2 regions of the Pelosinus fermentans DSM 17108 genome follow, and region 2 is predicted to be linked to the other one. Evidence: riboswitches for the same ligand, from Rfam matches in the RefSeq annotation. Region 2 holds a riboswitch; the other holds the start of a gene.

Region 1 (4,426 bases), 1.3 Mb from region 2:
CCGCTATTTGAATATGCCCTTCATTTCCTCTGCCACAAATTTCACCTGTAGCGGTGGCCTGCAGCCAAAATGACAAAGCAATCGCAGGCGGTCGATTGGCTGACAATGTTTCAAATATGAGATCACAGCAGCCATCGCAATATTTTGATTTTCTATCCTCTTCCACACTATCCCTCCTTATGAAAATACTATATAAAGTTTAATCGATTAAACTTCTTCCTTTTATATCTTTTATATATGGTATGCCTCCAATAGAGGAAATGTGAAAAAAGCAGAATTATTTTTATACATCCTTAATTGAAAAAAGACCATGCTATCAATGCATGATCTTTTTCCAGTTCTTAGACAATCTTAAATTACGATGGTGAAATTATAATAAATTGATTTACTAAGGTTTAACAGTTGCTTTAAACACTTGTTTGCCATCTTTCATTTCAATAATTACAACACTTTTTACTGCATCATGAGTAGCATTTAATGTTGTGCTCCCTGTTATTGCTGGATAGTCTTTTGTCCCAGCCAAGGCTTCACGAATTTTTTCTGGATCAAGGCTATTGGCGCGTTTAATGGCATCAATAATGATATTTGCCGCATCATAGCCTAGTACAGCCATCGCATCCGGCACTTGGCCATATTGTTTTTTATATGCTTCTACAAAAGCTTGCGAAGTAGCACTGGTATCATCCACCGAATAATGGTTGGTAAAATAGGTATTATTTAGTGCTGCGCTAGTTCCAACCTCCACTAGTTTTGGTGAGTCCCAGCCGTCTCCCCCTAGTATTGGCACCGTAATACCAATTTCTCGGGCTTGCTTCACAATTTTTCCTACTTCTTCATAATAGCCGGGAATATAAATAATTTCAGCATTTATCGCTTTTATTTTGGTTAAGATGGTCTTGAAATCCTGATCTTTCTGCAAATACGCTTCTTCCGCTAAAATACTCCCGCCGCCTTTTATATAGGCCTCTTTGAAGAAGGTAGATAATCCTTTGCTATAATCACTGCTGTTATCTACTAATATGACAGCCTTATTCAAATGCAGCGTGTTCAACGCAAAATTGGCACCCACTGTGCCTTGAAAGGGATCGATAAAACACACGCGGAAAGTATAATTTTTAACTTTACCACTTGCTTCATCCACTGTTACCTTAGGGTTTGTCGCACCTACAGCAACAAAGGGAACTTTAGTCGCCTCTGCCACACTAGAGGTGGCAATTGCGTTAGAGCTCGCAAAAATACCCGTTACTGCTACAACTTTATCCTGAGATGCAAGCTTGGTCATCGCGTTGGCTGACTCAGAAGGTTCACTTTTATTATCAGCAATCACAGCCTGAATTTGCTTTCCAAGAATACCGCCTTTCTCATTGGCCTCTTTAATTGCCATTTTGGCACCATTGGCAGATGAGGTACCCATGGTAGCATTACCGCCAGTCATTTCATTCAAAACACCAATTTTAATATCCTTGGAAGCAGAATCACCACAACCTGTCAACATTCCTGCTAATACTAAAACCACTAGAGATACCACCACAAGTTTAAAACCCGATTTTCTCATATCATCGTCTCCCTTTTTAATCATGTAACTGCACAAAATACACCTTTAATGCACTCTGGATGCTTCCTACGGCAAAGACACGTCAGACTAGGTGAGAGTGATTCTTTTGCTGCTTATTTATCAATGAAAAAATAAGCAGCAAAAAACAAAGAGTCAAATCACTAAGTGATTTGACTCTGGATAAACAAATGAATACGCTAAAAGCGTTTTCAGCATCACAATATAAAGAGATCTAAATCATCCCCGTATATTACGAATTTGTCTCTGTCCTTTTGCCTGAGAGATTTGTCAGCAATATAATTGCTGTGTTTCACCTTCGGCGCCCTGTATAAGAGTCTCTCCAGAGTCCCGTCCATTTACGGTTCTACTCGGTGGTCCGAGTGCCTGAGAGTTTTACTCCTTCGGCGGGCTATTAAGCCACTCTCCCGCAAACTTCATCCGGAAAACATATGTAGTTGTAGCAAGTACATTTGCTGTAAGTATTATTATAAAACAACACATCAAATAATTCAATAGTAAATAAGTAAGTTTTTTCAGCATCTTTGTCTTTTTATTCTATTCTGGCTGAACATATAAAACAAAATCGAACCACACCAGGAGCAGAGAACACAGAAATAGACGGGAGAAATAAAACATTTTTGAAACGCGAAGATGCGAAGAGAAAGAAGAACACGAAGTAAAGATGCCGAACCGCAGAGGCACAGAGGACACAGAGAAAAGATAGATAAGGTTAAAAATCCCCCTCAGCGTCCTCTGCGTCTCTGCGGTTAAATCGTTCTTCCCGTCCTTTGTCAATTGCGAGCGTCAGCGAAGCAATCCTAGCGTTTTACTTCAACTTTAGCCATCTTTTCGTAATATTTTACTAAACTGCTATGATCCCCATCGCCCATGCCATCTACTTTAAGAGCCTGCATCATTTCCATAACCGCTGCAGTCAGAGGCAGCGGAACACCCATATCATGGGATGTTTCCAATACGTTCGCTAAATCTTTAATATGAAGGTTGATACGAAATCCCGGATCAAATTTACGATCCATCATAAGAGGTGCTTTGGCATCTAGAACCGTACTTCCAGCTAAACCGCCGCGGATTGCCTGGTACACTAAATCCGGTTCTACCCCTGCTTTGCTGGCTAATACCAATGCCTCTGAAACTGCTGCAATATTTAGGGCAACAATGACCTGGTTAGCAAGTTTTGTCACGTTTCCTGCACCCACTTCACCGGTCCGTACAACAGAACCAGCCATGGCCTTCATTACAGGATAGCATGTATCAAATACTTCTTGCTTGCCGCCAACCATTACAGACATGGTACCATCGATCGCTTTGGGTTCGCCGCCGCTTACGGGAGCATCTAACATTTCCACGCCTTTTTCAGCAAGTTTTGCTGCTAATTCGCGACTTACCAAAGGAGCAATGGAACTCATATCGATGAAAACAGTACCTTGTTTTGCCCCATCAAGTACACCATTTTCTCCTAAAACTACTTCTTTTACATGTGGTGAGTTCGGCAGCATGGTAATAATAATATCAGCCTGCTGGGCTGCTTCTTTAGCTGTAGCTGCACTCTTGGCTCCTGCGGCTACCACTTCATCAACAGCCTGTTGGTTCCTATCTACAACAATCAGTTCATAGCCAGCCTTAAGTAAGTTTTTACTCATAGGCTTACCCATGATTCCTAGTCCAATAAATCCAATTCTCATTTTCTTGACTCCTCCAGCTTTTTTAAATTACAAGTTACCAGTATTACTTCTTACCTTTTCCTTAGCGAACCAGACAAGGACGTTTATTATCAAACTTCCAGTTTGGAATCAGATACTGCATCGCCATAGCATCATCCCGTGCACCTAAGCAATTCTCCACATAGAGTTTGTGTGCTTTCTCAATCTGCACCATATCTACTTCGACTCCCAGACCTGGCTTATCAGGAACAGCTACCATTCCACCAACTATTTTAAATGGCTCTTTAGTCAAACGTTCCTGACCTTCCTGCCAAATCCAGTGAGTATCTAGAGCTGCGATTTTTCCAGGCGCAGCGGCTCCCACATGGGTAAACATTGCCAGAGAAATGTCAAAGTGATTATTCGAATGGGAGCCCCAGGTTAATCCCCATTCATGACACATCTGGGCAACTCGCACTGAACCTTGCATGGTCCAGAAGTGAGGATCAGCTAAAGGAATATCCACCGAATGTAACTGAATAGTATGCCCCATCTGACGCCAATCAGTAGCGATCATATTGGTAGCAGTCGGCAGCCCTGTCGCCCTCCGAAACTCAGCCATTACTTCACGCCCAGAATACCCATTCTCAGCTCCACAAGGATCTTCAGCATAAGCTAATACGTGATGTTTATTGCTGCATAATCGAATTGCTTCGTCCAAGGACCACGCACCATTCGGATCAATGGTAATACGCGCTTTTGGGAAACGCTCAGCCAACGCCGTAACCGCTTCAATCTCTTGATCGCCGCTTAGCACACCGCCCTTTAGCTTAAAGTCATTAAAACCGTAAAGCTCATGAGTAGCTTCAGCCAGCCGGACAACAGCCTCCGGAGTCAATGCCTCCTCATGGCGCAGTCGGTACCAATCATTCTTTGCATCCTGATTACTCAAATATGGTAGATCGGTTTTGGTGCGGTCGCCAACGTAGAACAGATACCCCAGCATTTCCACTTCCTTGCGCTGCTGACCTTGACCAAGCAATGCGGCAACGGGCACGCCTAGAAATTTACCCACCAAATCCAGTAGTGCAGCTTCCAAGGTCGTGACAACATGAATGGCAATGCGCAAATCGAAAGTTTGCAATCCTCGTCCAGCAGAATCCCGGTCTGCAAAACTCTGTCTCACGGTATTAAGAATATTGTTGTAAAC
Region 2 (4,426 bases):
CATGAGCTTTTCCGTTGTTGCAAAGAAACCGAGATACGGACCGCCAAAAGATATTGGAATTCCCAAGCCTTGGCCTTCCCCAACTACAATATCTGCACCTAGCGCACCGGGAGATTCCAGAAGCCCCATAGAAATAGGGTCAACGACAGCAATCAGATATGCTCCCTTAGCGTGGGCAATTTCTGCGATGCTTTTCAAATCCTCAATGCAGCCAAAAAAATTGGAAAATTGCACGACAACAGCCGCTGTCGAATCATCTATCAGCTGGGGTATCTTGTTTAAATCAGTCAAACCATCGCTATATGGTGCCAATTTAAGCTCGATCTTTTTATCCTTGGCATAGGTCAGAAATGTCTCCCGATAATGGGGATGGACAGTCTCGGCCATTACAATTGCCGTTTTCTTAGAACTGGCACACGCCATCATAGCGGCTTCAGCAACGGCAGTACCGCCATCATACATGGAGGCATTGGCCACTTCCATGCCTGTAATCTCGCAGATCATTGACTGGTATTCCCATAACGCCTGCAAGTAGCCCTGGGAAATCTCCGGCTGATATTGCGTGTAGGCAGTGTAAAATTCAGAGCGTCCAATGATATGATGAACTACACTGGGAATATAATGGTCATAAGCTCCTGCACCTAGAAAGCAGGTTAATTCCTGAAGATTGGCATTCGCTTTTGCCAGTGCTTTGAGATGTTTAACTAAGCCCTGTTCAGGCAGGGCTGGCGGCAAATTTAATGTCCTGGTCATTCGCAAATCAGCTGGTACGTCTTCAAATAATTTTTCCACTGAATCAACGCCAACAGCATCTAGCATCTCACGTCTATCAGCTTTTGTATGAGGAAGATAACTCCAAGCCATTTCTAGTGTCCTCCCTCCGCCGCCAACTGAGCATATGCATCGCTATCTAAAAGATCATCTAATTCACTGCTGTCAGACATTTCAATAACAACGATCCAACCTTCACCATAAGGTTCTTGATTGATCAGGTCGGGAGAATCCGTAAGTGCTTGGTTCACTTTTACAATTTTTCCGGAAACCGGAGCATAAATATCCGATACTGCTTTTACTGACTCAATGACAGAAAAGCTATCGCCCACTTTCACTGTACTTAACTCATCTGGCAATTCTACAAATACAACATCACCTAACTGTGATTGAGCAAAATCAGTTACCCCAATAATAGCAACGTTACCTTCTACCTTGACCCATTCGTGATCTTTGGAGTACTTTAGTTCTTTTGGAATATTCATTATTACTTCCCCTCTCTTTTATAAAATGGTTTGGAAATGACTTGGGCGGATACATTCTTGCCGCGAATTTCAATATCTATTTTTTGTCCAACCTTTGCATATTCAGCTTGAATTATACCCAAACCAAGGTTTTTATCAAGGGATGGAGCGTAAGTTCCTGTCGTTACCACTCCAACATAGCTGCCCTCTACTAAAATCGGATATTCAGCCCGTGCTACTCCACGGTCAATCATCTCAAAACCAACTATTCTGCGTTTTGGTCCATTGGTTTTCTGTTCCTGCAGCGTTCCTTGTCCGTTAAATTCCCCCTTATCAAGCTTTACAAATATTCCGAGTCCTGCCTCAATGGGCGAAATATCGGCCGAAAGTTCGTGCCCATATAAAGGAAAACAAACTTCAAATCTCAATGTGTCACGACAACCTAAACCAGCGGGAAGCAATCCAAGGGGGCGCCCGACTTCCATGATTGTATCCCATAAATATGTAGCATCATCCGGGCAGCAGTAAATTTCAAATCCATCTTCTCCCGTATATCCAGTTCGCGATAACAATACTTTTTTGCCAGCAATATCGATTTCAGGCATAAACCAGTAATATTTTAGTTCGGAAAGCGGTGCATCAGTCAATTTCGATACAATCGTCTCTGATAATGGTCCTTGCAGGGCGATCTGGGCTGTTTCATTAGAAATATTGGTAAGATTAACGTCAAATTCTTCGGCATTCTCCCGCATCCAATTCCAATCTTTTTCAATGTTTGCCGCATTAATAACCAGGAGATAATGATCAGCATCCTTTTTGTAAACTAATAGATCGTCTACGGTTCCCCCATGCTTATAGCACATGGGTGTGTAGAGTATTTGATTTCTTTCCAGTTTGGAGACATCGTTGGTTACTAACCTTTGCAGAAAGGCTAGTGCATCTGGTCCATTAACTACTACTTCTCCCATATGGGATACGTCAAATACTCCTGCTTTTGTTCTGACGGTCTGATGTTCATTCTTGATTCCAGTGTACTGGACCGGGAGAGACCAACCGCCAAACTCAACAATTCTGCCACCATACCGCAAATGCGTCTCATAAAGCGGTGTCTGTTTTACTGTCATGAAAACCACTCCAATCTTTCTTTAATACATTAAAAAGGACAGAGAACAAGAGTGAAGACTCACTCTTGTTCTCTGTCCTTTTACCTGAGAGATTCGCCCGCAGCGGGGCTCCCCATCGGCGACACTTTCAGTTACGAAGTGTACTCTCCAGAGTTCGGTCCAGTTACGGTTTTTTTACCTGAGAGTTTGAACAAAGCTTTGCTCCTTCGGTGACGCTAGTTAAGCGTTCTCTCCCGCAACCATCATTCCGTATGTAGTTAATCCCAAACCGAAAAAGACAGAAACCAACGTAGTTGGCCTCTGTCTTATTTACCTCCAGAGAATCCCGAATATCTCGGTTACTCTTTGGGTGCCGCATAGCGATCTTTCCAGAGTTCCATTAGAATACGGTCCTTTTGCCTGAGAGTTTATTGCCTTTGCTCCTTCGGCGCCTGAAATCAGATCTCTCCCGCATCCCTCACATGGAATATTATTAAGTTTGTGAATAATTCGAATTTTCAATGTTATGGTTTTTAGTATATAGGATTGCTCTTAACCTGTCAACACTTGTGTTTAATTTGTGAGGATCGATCATTTCCGTCTGCAATTCTATTTTATTAAGCTTTTAATCAAATTATGCCACTCTTTTATAACCACCTCTGGGACATAGGGACAGGTTCCTTGTCCCACAATCATTCTTTTCTAGGAAGTTCCTGTAAAAAAGAAGCCACGAAATTCACGGCTTCTAACCAATCGGGTTGGATATGACATTCTCTGTATCTTTGAATTTTCCAGTCAAGACACGATCTTTAGGTTTAGTGGAATTTACTATTAAAATAAGACTTTATGTAAAGCACTGTGAGGTGCTGGCAATACGAGTTGATCGACTAAAAATCCGCTGTCATGTATGGCATTGCTGCCAGCCTTAACGGCAGCAGTTACCGCTCCTACATCGCCAGTTAATGTCACCATAGCTTTGCCGCCCATTCCTCTTGCCAGGCGGACTTCGATCAATTCTACATTGGAAGCTTTTACTGCCGTATCTGCTGCAATAATCGCAGACGCTACAGAATAGCTTTCAATTACCCCCAGAGATCTTACTTCTTTGACTTCGGTACAGCCTGACAATGCTGGGAAAATACTGTCATGCAAATTAGGAAGTATAAATTCATCCACAACATTTTCAGCGCCGCTTACTGCCGTTCCGCTTTTGACTGCGCTTTGGACAGCTCCCACATCACCTGCAACCATGACAACATACTTGCCAGGGCACATGGCTTGTGCCATGAGGATCTCTACATTAGCTGCCTTTAGCATGGCATCTGCTGCTAAAAGACCTCTGGTAATATTCTTTAATTCTAATAAACCAATAGCACGCTTCATCTTATGTCCCCCCTGTTATCCTAAACCGCCCGAATACCAATACGAGTGTCTACTCTACAGATCTCTCCTGATATACTGGCATGTAAATTAGCTCCTACCGCTGCACCTTCAGGTATAGTTCCAATTAAATCACCTTTTTTAACTATATCTCCTACTTTAACAATTGGTAAAGCTGGCGCTCCAATATGCTGAGAGAGAGGCAACGTAACTTCTTTTGCAATCACTTCGTTTGCACTCAATGGTGCTTTTACATCATATTGAGCAATACCGAGACGGGCTGTCAAACGTTTGGTAGGAATTAAACGATTTATACGGGTTGACAGAGCCTGCTGTGGTTTATTGTTATGAGGATTCTTTATCCCGGCTTTTCCCAATTGCTTTTTCAATTCTGCATTCACTCTGCGGGGAGATAAACCCATGGAACAGCCAAAGGTATCACATGCACCACATTCTGAACACAGCAAAGCACGAGAAAAAATAGCCGACTCACCTATCTGCCCTTTACCAATCGCCTGCATGATACGATGAGGTTCCAAACTATGACCTAACAGGTGGCGCGGGCAAACATCAGTACAGGCCAAACAATTACAGCATACTGCCTTCGCCCGATTGGCAATCATCTGCCATGTTGTATTTTTTTGTGTAATTAAGGAATGATCCACAGGTAAAACCAAGATACCTCCTGTAGTTTTGGTAACGGGTGCA

The links. Region 2 has a riboswitch for glycine ahead of gcvT (glycine cleavage system aminomethyltransferase GcvT). Riboswitches for the same ligand answer to the same signal wherever they lie in the genome.
Region 1: linked by a shared signal. The riboswitch ahead of FR7_RS22195 (ABC transporter substrate-binding protein) and the one ahead of gcvT (glycine cleavage system aminomethyltransferase GcvT) in region 2 are both predicted to bind glycine.

The regions. Positions count from the first base shown of each region.
Region 1 is NZ_AKVN02000001.1:4,841,944-4,846,369, forward strand. Features, by position in the region: gene FR7_RS22190 (hypothetical protein) at 1-166, opposite strand, end outside; gene FR7_RS22195 (ABC transporter substrate-binding protein) at 389-1,555, opposite strand; glycine riboswitch at 1,810-1,909, opposite strand; glycine riboswitch at 1,918-1,993, opposite strand; partial or broken gene garR (2-hydroxy-3-oxopropionate reductase) at 2,374-3,267, opposite strand; gene gudD (glucarate dehydratase) at 3,320-4,426, opposite strand, start outside.
Region 2 is NZ_AKVN02000001.1:3,584,124-3,588,549, forward strand. Features, by position in the region: gene gcvPA (aminomethyl-transferring glycine dehydrogenase subunit GcvPA) at 1-864, opposite strand, end outside; gene gcvH (glycine cleavage system protein GcvH) at 867-1,256, opposite strand; gene gcvT (glycine cleavage system aminomethyltransferase GcvT) at 1,259-2,359, opposite strand; glycine riboswitch at 2,430-2,512, opposite strand; glycine riboswitch at 2,516-2,605, opposite strand; glycine riboswitch at 2,737-2,820, opposite strand; gene FR7_RS16640 (BMC domain-containing protein) at 3,170-3,721, opposite strand; gene FR7_RS16645 (SLBB domain-containing protein) at 3,742-4,426, opposite strand, start outside.